DNA from 4 places in the Gardnerella sp. c10Ua_244 genome. Region 3 is predicted to be linked to each of the others. Evidence: riboswitches for the same ligand, from Rfam matches in the RefSeq annotation. Region 3 holds a riboswitch; each other region holds the start of a gene.
What was found. Region 3 has a riboswitch for thiamine pyrophosphate ahead of P0108_RS05775 (ABC transporter permease). Riboswitches for the same ligand answer to the same signal wherever they lie in the genome.
Positions count from the first base shown of each region.

Region 1: it holds a riboswitch for thiamine pyrophosphate, as region 3 does, so the genes downstream of both, allC (allantoate deiminase) here and P0108_RS05775 (ABC transporter permease) in region 3, are expected to answer to the same signal.
Region 2: it holds a riboswitch for thiamine pyrophosphate, as region 3 does, so the genes downstream of both, thiM (hydroxyethylthiazole kinase) here and P0108_RS05775 (ABC transporter permease) in region 3, are expected to answer to the same signal.
Region 4: it holds a riboswitch for thiamine pyrophosphate, as region 3 does, so the genes downstream of both, thiC (phosphomethylpyrimidine synthase ThiC) here and P0108_RS05775 (ABC transporter permease) in region 3, are expected to answer to the same signal.

Region 1 is NZ_JARFVS010000002.1:45,827-48,949, forward strand. Features, by position in the region: tRNA gene P0108_RS03380 (tRNA-Gly) at 205-277, shown strand; tRNA gene P0108_RS03385 (tRNA-Cys) at 306-376, shown strand; tRNA gene P0108_RS03390 (tRNA-Val) at 407-478, shown strand; tRNA gene P0108_RS03395 (tRNA-Val) at 518-590, shown strand; TPP riboswitch at 860-949, shown strand; gene allC (allantoate deiminase) at 1,095-2,336, shown strand; gene allW (allantoin permease) at 2,665-3,123, shown strand, end outside.
Region 2 is NZ_JARFVS010000002.1:504,693-507,815, forward strand. Features, by position in the region: gene P0108_RS05260 (hypothetical protein) at 1-758, opposite strand, end outside; TPP riboswitch at 1,091-1,200, shown strand; gene thiM (hydroxyethylthiazole kinase) at 1,190-2,767, shown strand; gene thiD (bifunctional hydroxymethylpyrimidine kinase/phosphomethylpyrimidine kinase) at 2,864-3,123, opposite strand, start outside.
Region 3 is NZ_JARFVS010000003.1:84,788-87,910, reverse strand. Features, by position in the region: gene P0108_RS05780 (ABC transporter substrate-binding protein) at 1-582, opposite strand, end outside; gene P0108_RS05775 (ABC transporter permease) at 750-1,565, opposite strand; TPP riboswitch at 1,555-1,679, opposite strand; gene eno (phosphopyruvate hydratase) at 1,890-3,123, shown strand, end outside.
Region 4 is NZ_JARFVS010000002.1:172,709-175,831, forward strand. Features, by position in the region: gene P0108_RS03930 (methionine ABC transporter ATP-binding protein) at 1-640, shown strand, start outside; gene P0108_RS03935 (methionine ABC transporter permease) at 643-1,323, shown strand; TPP riboswitch at 1,388-1,493, shown strand; gene thiC (phosphomethylpyrimidine synthase ThiC) at 1,491-3,123, shown strand, end outside.

The sequences.
Region 1 (3,123 bases), on a different contig from region 3:
CTCCAATACCATACGCATAAACAAACCTCCAACCAACACGCGCAAACGAACACACCGAAAGACACGCCTACGAACACGCCAAAAAACACACCAACAGAAACACCAAACGACACGCCAAAATAGGCAAGGGCTTGCATTTGTAAATATTTCGGGTATAGTAGTTACTCGTGCTTCGGCGCTGACATTGTTCAGTAAAGTTGCATTGCGGACATAGCTTAGTTGGTAAAGCGCAACCTTGCCAAGGTTGAGACCGCGGGTTCGAGTCCCGTTGTCCGCTCTAGGTCCGATGAGTTATTCGACCTTACGGTGGGTTAGCCAAGCGGTTAGGCAGCGGCCTGCAAAGCCGTATAGATGAGTTCGACTCTCGTACCCACCTCGATTAAGCTTCAAGCTTAATAAACAACCTGGGCGGTTGGCGCAGTGGTAGCGCACTTCCCTGACACGGAAGGGGTCACAAGTTCGAACCTTGTATCGCCCACTCGAAAGGATTGCCTTTCACGCATAATTAAAAAATTTTGGGTGATTGGCGCAGCGGCTAGCGCACTTCCTTCACACGGAAGGGGTCATAGGTTCGATTCCTATATCACCCACAATATGTTCGCAGTGTAGAAGCACTGCGTTTTTTGTTATCTGGCTATTTTTTATTTCCTAACTTACATATGAAAATTTTTTGCAGCCGAACATACCTGCAACCACAAATGGAAGCAATATCTCATATCAGTCAACAAATCAACCAATCAATCAACCAGCCAAGCAAGCAACCAGCCAACCAGTCAACCAAGCATTTCTTCACAAAAACACACATGATAATGTTCATTTTGAGTTCATTTAATATCGTGCTATACTCATCCGAGTACAGTGAAAATTGCAGGGGTACTGGAAACAGTTGAGAAACACCCTTTGAACCTGTTTTGTTAAGACATGCGTAGGGAGCAATTACAGTAAGTGATTTCTTTCTGTCACGATTTTCGTGATATCTTGCGTTGCCACAAAGTAGTAGCAATTACACGAGTATCAACTAAACAAAAACCAAAAAATATCCGCCTGAATGTCACTTTTGGGAAAACTTGCACAAGTGAGGAGGAATACTGCACATGATTGATAGCAGCATAAGTGCTGAAACTATAGAATCAGCCATAAGCTGGCTTGCAGGATTCACAGAAAAACCAGGAGAACAAGGAGTTACTCGACCTCTTTACACAAAATCTTGGAAACAGGCTCTTTTTGCTCTTCGTCAACGATTTGAAAAACTCGGTATGACTGTGGAATTCGACCAAGTTGGAAACCTAATTGCAACTGTTGAAGGATGCGAAAAACCAGAAAGCATAATAGCTTGCGGATCGCATATTGACACAGTTTCAAGAGGAGGTCGTTTTGACGGCCAACTTGGAATAGTTGCAGCCTATTTAGCAATTAAGAATTTACTTACTAGATATGGAAAGCCAAAGAAAAGTCTTCGCATTATCTGCTTAGCAGAAGAGGAAGGCTCACGTTTCCCATACGTATTCTGGGGTTCAAAGAATTTCTTCGGGCTAGCCAAAAAAGAAGACGTAGAAAATATTTGCGACAGTGAAGGTGTTCCTTTCGAAACAGCAATGCGTGAAGCTGGGTTCAATTATCAAACAACTCAACCTAAGTTCGCAAATCTTGAAGCCTGGATTGAGCTACACATTGAGCAGGGACCAACGCTTTACAGCAATCACGAAGATTTAGGTATTATCACTAGCATTGCCGGTCAGCACCGTTGGGATGTTCATCTTAAAGGCGTACAAAATCACGCTGGCACAACAATGATGTCCTACAGGCACGATGCAGTAGATTGCATGTCTCATATAATCGCCAAGAATCTTGACAAAGCTAAGCAAGCAGGCGACCCACTGGTACTTACTTTCGGTAGAATCAGCGTAGTTCCAAATCAAGTAAATATTGTTCCTGGAGAAGTTACTTTTTCAATGAACTGCCGTCATACAGATAAAGCTTTTCTTGATAAATTCTTGCAGGAACTCGACGAGGACATTCACGAAACTGCCAAGTCTTATGGCATTACAGCGCAGATTGATAAGTGGATGTCTGACGATCCTACACCACTTAGCAACGATATTATTAATCTTTTGAAAGATCAAGCTAATAAGCAAGGTTATGCGTACAGAGTCATGCATTCAGGTGCTGGTCAAGATACGCAAATTTTTGCTCCGTTTGTAAAATCCGGAATGATTTTCGTTCCTTCAAAAGATGGTATTAGTCACGCTCCAGAAGAGTACACAGATCCACAAGACGCTGTTCACGGAGTAAAGCTTTTACGAGATGCTCTGCATAGTTTGGCTTATGAGGACTAACGAAAACCAACTAAAAGATAACGGAAACCAAACGAAAACCAAACGAAAACCAAAAAGAAATAGAAATTTAGGAAGGACGTAAAAGGCATATACGATGCAAACTTCACTGCTTAATTAATCGCAGCGAAGAAAAGTGAATATCGAATGAGAGTACAACGCTTATTCACGAATAAGAGGCTGATACGAAGGGGCGCACCACCACGGGTACGATATCCTTTCGTATCTTTTTTATTTTTGAGCAAAGTTGCGATTATTACTTTCAAAAAACTCAAAACACAAAACACAAAAAAGAATCAAATTTACAAACAAGAAAAGTAAGGAGGTGCGCATGCAAATTAGTAAACTGCTACAAGACGAGCCAGTAGCTAGTAAAAACTTGGAATGTTACCGCGAGCGCGGCTACACTAACGAAGATTTACTGCCAAAGCCGCAAGAAAAACGCACAATGAGCGCTCTTAATTTTTGCACTTTGTGGATGCAGTCTGTACACAATATTCCTAATTATGCTGCAGTTGGCGCGTTCCTTTTGATGGGATACTCTCCAATTTACGTAATGATTGGTATCATGCTTGGCGCAATTCTTACAGCAATTGTCATGGTTGCTAACGGTGTTGTAGGATCCAAATACGGCATACCGTTTTCTATGCATTTGCGCGCAACATACGGAAAAGCAGGCGCTCAACTACCAGGATTCCTTAGGGGAGTAGTTGCTGCAATATGCTGGTATGGCATTCAAACATATATAGGCGCGAAAGCTTTAGAGATTCTAGTTGGCAAAATTTGCCCT
Region 2 (3,123 bases), on a different contig from region 3:
GCAAGAAATACACTGCCGACACCAATAAAAATAAGAGTAAACACAATTAACAAATACGCAACTCCAACGCCCAAAGTAGTGGCATTAAAAGTTTGCGGTGCGAAGCCGAACCAGCCAGCAGGAGCGCCATAATTGAGGAAATTATAAGGCGCGCGCATTGCATGAACACCCCAACGAACACCAGCAAACTCGCTAAGCATAGCAGCATAAGCAACATAAGCAAGAGGCGGAACAGTAGAAACATACAAATGTGCGCGAGTAGAGCGGAAACGATAATCAAAAAGCACAAAATCAGCGATTGCAAGAAGCGGCGCAACTGCGTGAACGCAAAGGCTGCTGCATCCGTTATTCATGTAAGCGCCAACGAAACCAAGCTTATTGGTAGGTGCTAAGAAACACAGGTACAAAGTGAATGTGACAGCAATTGAGATAGTCATCATGAATTTGAAAATGTACCAAGCGTTGGATTTTGAGTCGAACCATGCGCAAGATGCTGCGGAATCTTGCTGCGCTGCTGAATCTACAGAATTACGAGCACGCATAAACGCAGCTGTATCAAGCAAAAGCGATCCAGCAAGAGTTACGCAAATCATCAGGTTAGAAAGATTCGTAAAATAAGTGAAGGTCATTAAGCCTTCCCACGAAGCAGCCATACCATAAACAGATGCGATGATTGCAATCGCACGTATTGCTGTGCGCGTCGCGTATTCGCGCGCTGTGAGCGGAGTCTTTTGTTCTAGCATGGAATCGTTTGCCATGTTATCTCGCTTTCGTAACTTCTATAATCTACTATTGTTTACTTATATTTATGTTTACACAGTTGCAAGCGAAAATATGTAGAAGAAGTTGCAAAAATGCGGCGCGATTTTTGTAGATTCCTGCAAGCGCTGCGAAACGTCGGGAATTTTCCAGCAAATGCTCCACGAAACTACCAACCAGAGACACGAACGCAGAACACAAACTGCACCAGCGTCCCAAAACAAACAAAATCAGACACTAGCGCAGAAACCCATCTGCATCAGTGTCCCAAAACAAGCAAAATCAGACACTCACGCAGAAGAAAGTAAGTCACGAACAAAAGATATAGTCGAAGGATGGTTCGGAGTGCGCATTTGCCGCAAAATCGCGGGCGGCGCTGAGATTACATCCGTAAAACCTGATCTAGATAGTGCTAGCGAAGGGAAACATTATGACAACATGCAACACTGAAAAAACAACTAACTGCAACGAAGCAAACGAATACTGCACAAGCTCAACAACGCAAGTCGACACATGCTTCTCTGTACGCGCACGCCGCCGCATGTTTCTTAACGACGTGCGTCAATGTATCGAACGCGTGCGCACACAGCAGCCACTCACCCATTGCATCACGAACGTAATCGTGCAAGACATTACAGCCAACGCACTACTCGCTGCAGGAGCGTCGCCGATTATGGTAACCGACCCAGAAGAAGCGCATGCACTTGCGCAAATTGCCACAGGCGTGCTCATAAACGTTGGCACATTCCATCAGCCAGAAACTTCCGAATACATGCGCGCAGCTGTTGAAGGATGCGAAAAAGCCGATACTCCGTGGGTGCTTGACCCGGTTGGAATCGGCGTTCCAGCACTTGCTCCACGCGCGCGCTTTATACACGAAATTATTAAGCACCACCCTACCGTAATTCGCGCAAACGCTTCCGAAATCATGGCGCTTGCAGGCAAAGAGAGCAACGGCAAAGGTGTGGATTCTCACGATAACGTGAACGATGCTCTTCAAGCCGCGCGCGAATTAGCAAAAAAGTACGGCTCAGTAGTGGCAATTTCTGGCGAAAAAGACGCGATTTACGCTCACGGTTGCTTAGCTCGCGTAACCGGCGGACATAAAACTATGACTAAAGTAGTTGGAACCGGTTGCGCTTTGGGAGCGTTGGTTGCAGCATACGTTGGCGCAAACCCGGAACGTCCGCTCGCAGCAACTGTTGCAGCACACGTGCACGCAGCAGCGGCTGGAACTTGGGCAGCTCGCCAAACCACAGCTCCCGGCACTTTCCGCACATTGTGGATGGATGCGCTTTCAACTCTTAGCGTAAACGACATGTTTAGTTTGACAAATATTGAGTTTACGGTGGAGCCTGTTGATTGGACACTGTATTTGGTAACGGATCCGCGCATGGGAAGTCGCCCGGAAGAAGAAGTTGCAGTAGAGTCAGTTGAAGGCGGAGTTACAGTTGTGCAATTGCGCGATAAGTATTCCGACGACGCTGAAATTTCAGCAAAGGCGAAGAAGTTGCGTCATGCGCTTATTGATTCTGAGCACGGCGATGTGCCTGTATTCATAGACGATCATGTTGATTGCGCAGCTCAGCTTGGTTTCAACTTGCACGTTGGGCAAAAGGATACGCCGTTTGTTGAGGCTCGAAAAGCGATGCCGGCAGAGTGGATGGTTGGGCTTTCTTGCGCTCGACCGGATTTGATGGAGAAAGCTTACCGCGAGTGCAAAGAAAATGACGTTCCGCTGCCGGATGTGATTGGCATTGGTGCAGCTTTTGAAACACATACGAAAGCGCACGACGTGCCGCCGCTGGGAGTTGACGGAGTGAACGAAGTGGCGAAAGTTGCGCACTCTATGGGCGTAAAAACGTTAGCAATTGGCGGAATTCACGAGAACACAGTGTTCCCTATTCGAGGTCTTGAACTTGACGGAGTTTGCACAGTGTCGGCGCTTATGTGCGCTGAGGATGCTGGGAAAGTTGCGCGTGAGCTTAAAAGCGTGATTACTGAGTAAAGCGAACACGCAAGCATGTCGTCAGCGCACACAAAATGCAATCTGCGCCAGTAACAAAAAAACGCAAATATACGTTACTAACGCAGCGCGCCAATATCACGCAGTTTGCTGCAAGATTCGCACGGAGTGGTTTACAGGTCCATGACCGCGCTCGCCGCCGCGCCCAACATGTAATTCACTTCCAGAAGCAATCGCTTCTCGAAGCCACGCCGTTGACCATTCAAGTGCGCAAAGTACAGTATCGTGATCGCTCAAATTCTTTTCCTCGCGCAAAGCAAGCCCAATTTTCGTAGCAAGTGCGGAAGAAAGCGAGCAGCCAGTTCCGTGAGTTGTGCTTGTTTCAACTCGTTCGCTTG
Region 3 (3,123 bases):
TCCAGAAGTAAATGCTGCCTGGAAGTTCTTAGGGCTCATCTCAACTTTGTTAACTTTAGAAACGTCTAAACCGCTTTTATCAAATGCGCGGTGAAGCATGTAATCGCCAGTATCACCGTTGTGAATAATAGCAACTTTCTTTCCGTATAAGTCTTTTAGTGTTTTCACGCCGCTTTTTGCGGATGCAACGATTCCTTGAGAATCACCATTGTAATATTCGAGCGCAAAAGCTACCCATGGTTGTCCTTCAGCAATCAAATCAATGAAGCGTCCGGTTCCAGTAGTTGTAGCATCTGCATTTCCGCTCATAACAGCAGTAAGACCATCAACTGGAGTGTAAGGACCAGTGTAAACTACTTTAGATTTACCAAATTCTTCTTGAAGGAATTTCTCATTTTTCAAAGTAGTTAAATAATTTGCTGTAGAAAGATAAGCAACTCTCATAGTTCCAGCATCTTCTTTTGAAGAAGCGTTTGATGATTTTTGTGAGCTTCCGCAAGCTGCAAGAGATACAGTTGCACAAGCAGCGCAGATTAATGCAATAATGCTCTTTTTAGAAAATCGCATTTTTAAATTAGCCATGATATATAGTTCCTTTTGTTTGTTGTTTTGTTTGTTGTTTTGTTTATCTGTTGTTTGTTTGGTTGTTATTATTTGGTTGTTGATTCTAAATATTGACTGATTCTTAAAAAGCAATTTAATGCATTTTAAAAAGTAGTTAACTTTAGAAAAATGTTGATACTACTAGATTATTGGCGTGATTTTCTATCTAATCTGCGTTCGGGTATAAGAAGATACTCTAATATGTTTGCAGTAAGCTCAGATCCAAGACCTGCAATTGCGTACATAATAACGCATGCCATCATTTGATCTGGCCTAAAGAATTCTTGCGCTCTTGAAAGAATGTATCCAATTCCAATAGAAGAATTGACTGTTTCGCAAGTCACTAATGCAACCCATGCTACAGATATTGCAAATCGCAAACCTGTCATAAAACTTGGAAGTGTACCGCGAAGCAAAATAGATATAAAAATAGTAGATTTTTTAACGTGATAAACCTGCGCTAATTCGAGAAGTTTCGGATCAATATTACGCACTCCGTCGCGAATATTAACGTACATAGGTCCAAAAACGCCAACAGCTATAAGCGCTATTTTCATCGTTTCATCTATTCCGAGGAAAATTATTAATATTGGAGCTAAAGCCGGGAATGGAATTGACCTCAACATGTGGCTTGGTTTATCAACTACAATATTGCCAAGCTTACTGCCTCCCGCAAGTACGCCTGCAGGAACAGCAAAAATAATTCCTAACAAAAGTCCTAAAAGAACTCGTAAAATACTTATTCCTAAGGATTTTAATAATATGCCTTCGTTGTTTAAATCAATAAAAGCTTGTATTACTTCATATGGGGATGGCAAAGAACGGTCTTCGGTTGGAGAAAGAGTTGTGAAAAACCACAAAACCAAAATGAGGATAGTTGAAATCCACACTTTACATGAAGATACCGCTTTAAATGCAATCTTCAATATGTTCTTCGCTTTATTAGGCGAACTGTAAGTCATGCGACAATCCCTTCGATAGTTTTAGCTATATCAGGTTCAACGAGTGTATTCTCAGCGCAACACTATATGTATTGTTGTTTGGCACGATGTAGTTGCGCACCCCGTGTCTGAGGTCATTATCACTTAAGGGTATGGACAAGTATATTTTAAATCGATATTTATAAACAATATTGCTTAAAAATATACAATTGGCTCATATGACTCGAGTTGAATCAAAATATTGTGAACGTTCACGGCATAAATACGCTGGTACTCAATATAACGTCCATAAAACGCACTAATCTTAAAAGAGTCATCACAACCCATAGGTATAAAGGAGTAGTTGTGGCAGCTATTGAAAGCGTATATGCACGCGAAATTTTGGATTCTCGTGGAAATCCTACTGTTCAGGTTTATTTGGAGACCGAAGATGGCGCTCAGGGTATTGGTTTAGTGCCTTCTGGTGCTTCTACTGGTGAGGCTGAAGCTTGGGAACGTCGCGATGGCGACAAGTCCCGTTATCAAGGCAAGGGCACGTTGGAAGCTGTTAAGGCTGTCAACGAGGTAATTGCACCTAAGGTTATTGGCATGGATGCCACCGATCAGCGCGCTCTTGATGAGACGATGATTGAGCTTGATGGCACGCCAAACAAGGGCAAGCTTGGTGCTAACGCAATTCTCGGCGTTTCCCTCGCTGCTCTCTACGCTGCTGCTGAATCCGCTCAGCTTCCGTTGTACCGCTACATTGGCGGCACCAATGGTCACATTCTTCCAGTTCCAAACATGAACATCATGAACGGTGGTGCTCACGCTGATTTCGCAACCGATATTCAGGAGTACATGATTTCTCCTTACGGTTTCGCAACCTACAGCGATGCTTTGCGCGCTGGTGTTGAGGTTTATCACACCTTGAAGAATGTTTTGAAGAAGGAAGGCTTGGCTACTGGTCTTGGCGACGAAGGTGGCTTCGCTCCAAAGATGAAGTCCAATGAGGATTCCTTGAAGTACATCATGGATGCAATTGCAGCCGCTGGCTACGAGCCAGGCAAGCAGATTGGTATTTCTCTTGACGTTGCTTCTTCTGAGTTCTACAACAAGGAAACTGGTAAGTATCGTTTCGATGGCGAAGAGCGCGAATCTGCTTACATGCTTGATTACTACGAGAAGCTCATCAACGAGTATCCAATCGTTTCCATTGAAGATCCATTCCAGGAAGAAGGATGGGATGATTGGGCAGAAATCACCAAGCGTCTTGGTGATCGTTTGCAGTTCGTTGGCGATGACTTGCTTGTCACCAATCCAAAGCGTTTGGCTAAGGGTATTGAGCTTGGTGCAGCTAACTCCTTGCTCGTGAAGTTGAACCAGATTGGTTCCGTTACCGAGACTCTCGACGCTATTGAGCTTGCAACCAAGAATGGCTTCACTTCCATGGTTTCTCACCGTTCTGGCGAAACCCCAGATACCACCATTTCTGATCTTGCTGTTGCTAAGAACACCGGCCAAATCAAGACTGGTGCTCCTGCTCGTGGCGAGCGTATTGCTAAGTACAACCGCTTACTTGAGATTGAGGAAGAGCTTG
Region 4 (3,123 bases), on a different contig from region 3:
CGAAGTAAAAGATAAAGAACTTGCAAAAGTACGCACTAATATTGGCATGATTTTCCAGAATTTTAGCCTTTTCCAGCAGCGTACAGTATTGCGAAACGTCACTTTCCCATTAGAGCTGAATCACACTGCAAAAAAGGAACGAGAAGAACGCGCAAACTACTTACTTGACTTAGTTGGTTTACAAGATTTTGCAAACCGCTACCCTAGCCAGCTTTCAGGCGGACAGCAGCAGCGCGTAGCAATTGCACGAGCATTGGCGAATAATCCGTCGATTATGCTTTGCGACGAAGCAACAAGCGCACTTGACTCCACAACTACTGCGCAAATCCTTGATTTATTGAGCCGAATTAACCGCGAACTCAACGTAACGCTTGTTATTATTACGCATTCGCTGGCTGTAGCACGAAATATTTGCGACCGAGTTGCAATGATTGATGGCGGACGCATTGTGGAATTAGGTGACACTGATACGCTTTTTGCAAATCCACAAAGCGATATTTTGCGAACTCTTATTGCAGATGAAAAACAGGAAAATCATCGCGCTAAAATTACAAGCACGATTGCAAGCGAGCTTAACAATAAGCCAGAAAACGCACAAACAGACGAACAAACAAACGCGCTTACCAACGAGGTGAAATAACAATGTTAGAAGCTGCTACACAATTTTTTAACGACTACGGCAACTTACTTATTGAAGGCGTGCAAGACACACTCGTAATGACATCAGTTGCAACACTTTTTGCATACCTTATTGGACTTCCAGTTGGCGTACTTCTCATTACATCAAACAAAAAAGGCATTTGCCCCAACGCGCCAATTAACGCAGTTCTAGGCTGGATTGTTAACATCGTGCGTTCTGTGCCGTTTATTATTTTATTAGTTGCAATAATTCCTTTCACTCGTCTCATAGTTGGCACTTCTTTGGGAGTTCCTGGGGCTATTGTGCCTCTGGTGATTACGGCTGCACCATTCGTTGCTAGAGTAGTTGAACAATCTTTAGCCGAAGTTGACGGAAGCTTAATTGAAGCAGCACAAAGCTTTGGAGCAAGCAAATTGCAAATTGTTTGCAAAGTGTTGCTGTGGGAAGCTTTACCTTCGCTAATTCGCGGAGCTGCGCTTACATTTATTACGCTTTTTGGATTCTCCGCAATGGCTGGAACAGTTGGCGCAGGCGGACTCGGAGATATTGCAATACGATACGGATACCAGCGTTATCAATACGATGTGATGACAGTTGCTGTTATCCTTTGTATTATTCTCGTGCAGATTGTGCAAAGCTTGGGAGATTTTATTTCACGCGCAATCAATCATCACGAACGCTAAAGAAATTCGCAACATACCCACCACCAATTAAATGCACATAATCGTGTAAACTTGCTGGTAATTCGACATTTTGCAGGGGTGCTTTCGAAAGAAGGCTGAGATGGTATTAGTTTGCCTAACCCTTCGAACCTGTTAGTTAATACAACGTAGGGAGCAACGATTTTAGTATGACATCGAATTATCCGTACGCATCAATGCGTAATCAATTTAATCTAAGCGCCTGCTTTATTGCAGACCCACAAGCTTGTAATAATCGTCCGCTTACCGATATTGTCGATGATGCTTTGCACGCTGGAGCGACTTTTATTCGTCTTCATTGCAACAATGAAAACGCTAAAGAAATCACTACTATTGCACGCGATATTGCACAAATCATCGAAGACAATAACAAATGCGATTCTGTAACTTTTGTTATCGACGAGCGTGTTGATGTCGTTTGGCAAGCTCGCAATCAAAGCATCAAAGTTGACGGAGTGCATTTAGCACAAAGCGACATGGAGCCTAGAGAGGCTCGCGCTCTTCTTGGCGAAGATGCTGTAATCGGCTTATCTGTTGAAACCGAAAGCTTAGTTAAAGTAATAAACGAACTTCCAGATGGATGCATTGATTACATTTGCGTAACAGCAATGCGCAATCCTGAAGAAGGATGCGAAAGCACTACTGCCGCTTACGAATTGGAAGCAAATCACACAACGCTGGACGAAGCGAAAATTAATACGATTTGTTCCGCAAGTGATTTTCCAGTTCTAGTTGGCGGAAGAACTGCACTCGACGATATCGATACAATCGCTCACACCAAGGCTGCAGGATGGTTCGTTTCTGAAGCATTGTATTCTTCAGAAACACCAGAATCAACTATGCGTGAATTTGTTGAACATTGGAAAGCTGTGCGAGGTGAAGAAAAGCACGGCTACGCTAAGCGAGTGATAGTTGCAGAAAATTCTGAATCAAAATCTTCAGAAACTCAAGAAAAGAAGCCAACTTTTATTAATGCGAAAGAAGCAAAGGATGCTGCGAAATTAGCTAAACAACAGCGAGTTGACATTGCAGCTCGCGGATGCACTCAGCGCGATAAAGCTCATATTCGCAAAACAACTCCAATTCATTTTGAGTATGAATATGGTTCTTATGATTTGGAAGTTCCTTATACGGAAATTAAGCTTTCGGATACTCCTGGCGTAGGTCCTAACCCGCCTTTTAAGGATTACAATACAGAAGGTCCAAAGTGCGATCCGAAGGAAGGTTTGGCTCCGCTTCGCCTTGACTGGATTCGCGACCGCGGTGACGTTGTGGAATATGAGGGTCGCAGGCGCAATCTTCAAGACGACGGCAAGCGCGCAATTAAGCGAGGCAAAGCTTCTAAAGAATGGCGTGGACGCACGCATAAGCCAATGAAGGGCGCGGATCATCCGATTACACAAATGTGGTACGCTCGCCACGGAATCACTACTCCAGAAATGCAATATGTTGCAACGCGCGAAAATTGCGATGTAGAGCTGGTTCGCGAAGAAGTTGCAGCCGGACGTGCTGTAATTCCTTGCAATATTAACCATCCTGAAGCTGAACCTATGATTATTGGCTCGCGCTTCTTGACTAAGCTCAACGCAAACATGGGTAATTCTGCTGTTACGTCATCTATCGACGAAGAAGTAGAAAAGCTTACGTGGGCCACGAAGTGGGGTGCGGATACCGTTATGGATCTTTCCACCGGTAACGATATTCACACAACGCGCGAATGGATTTTGCGCAACTCCCCTGTGCCAATTGGAACAGTGCCAATGTATCAGGCTTTGGAAAAGG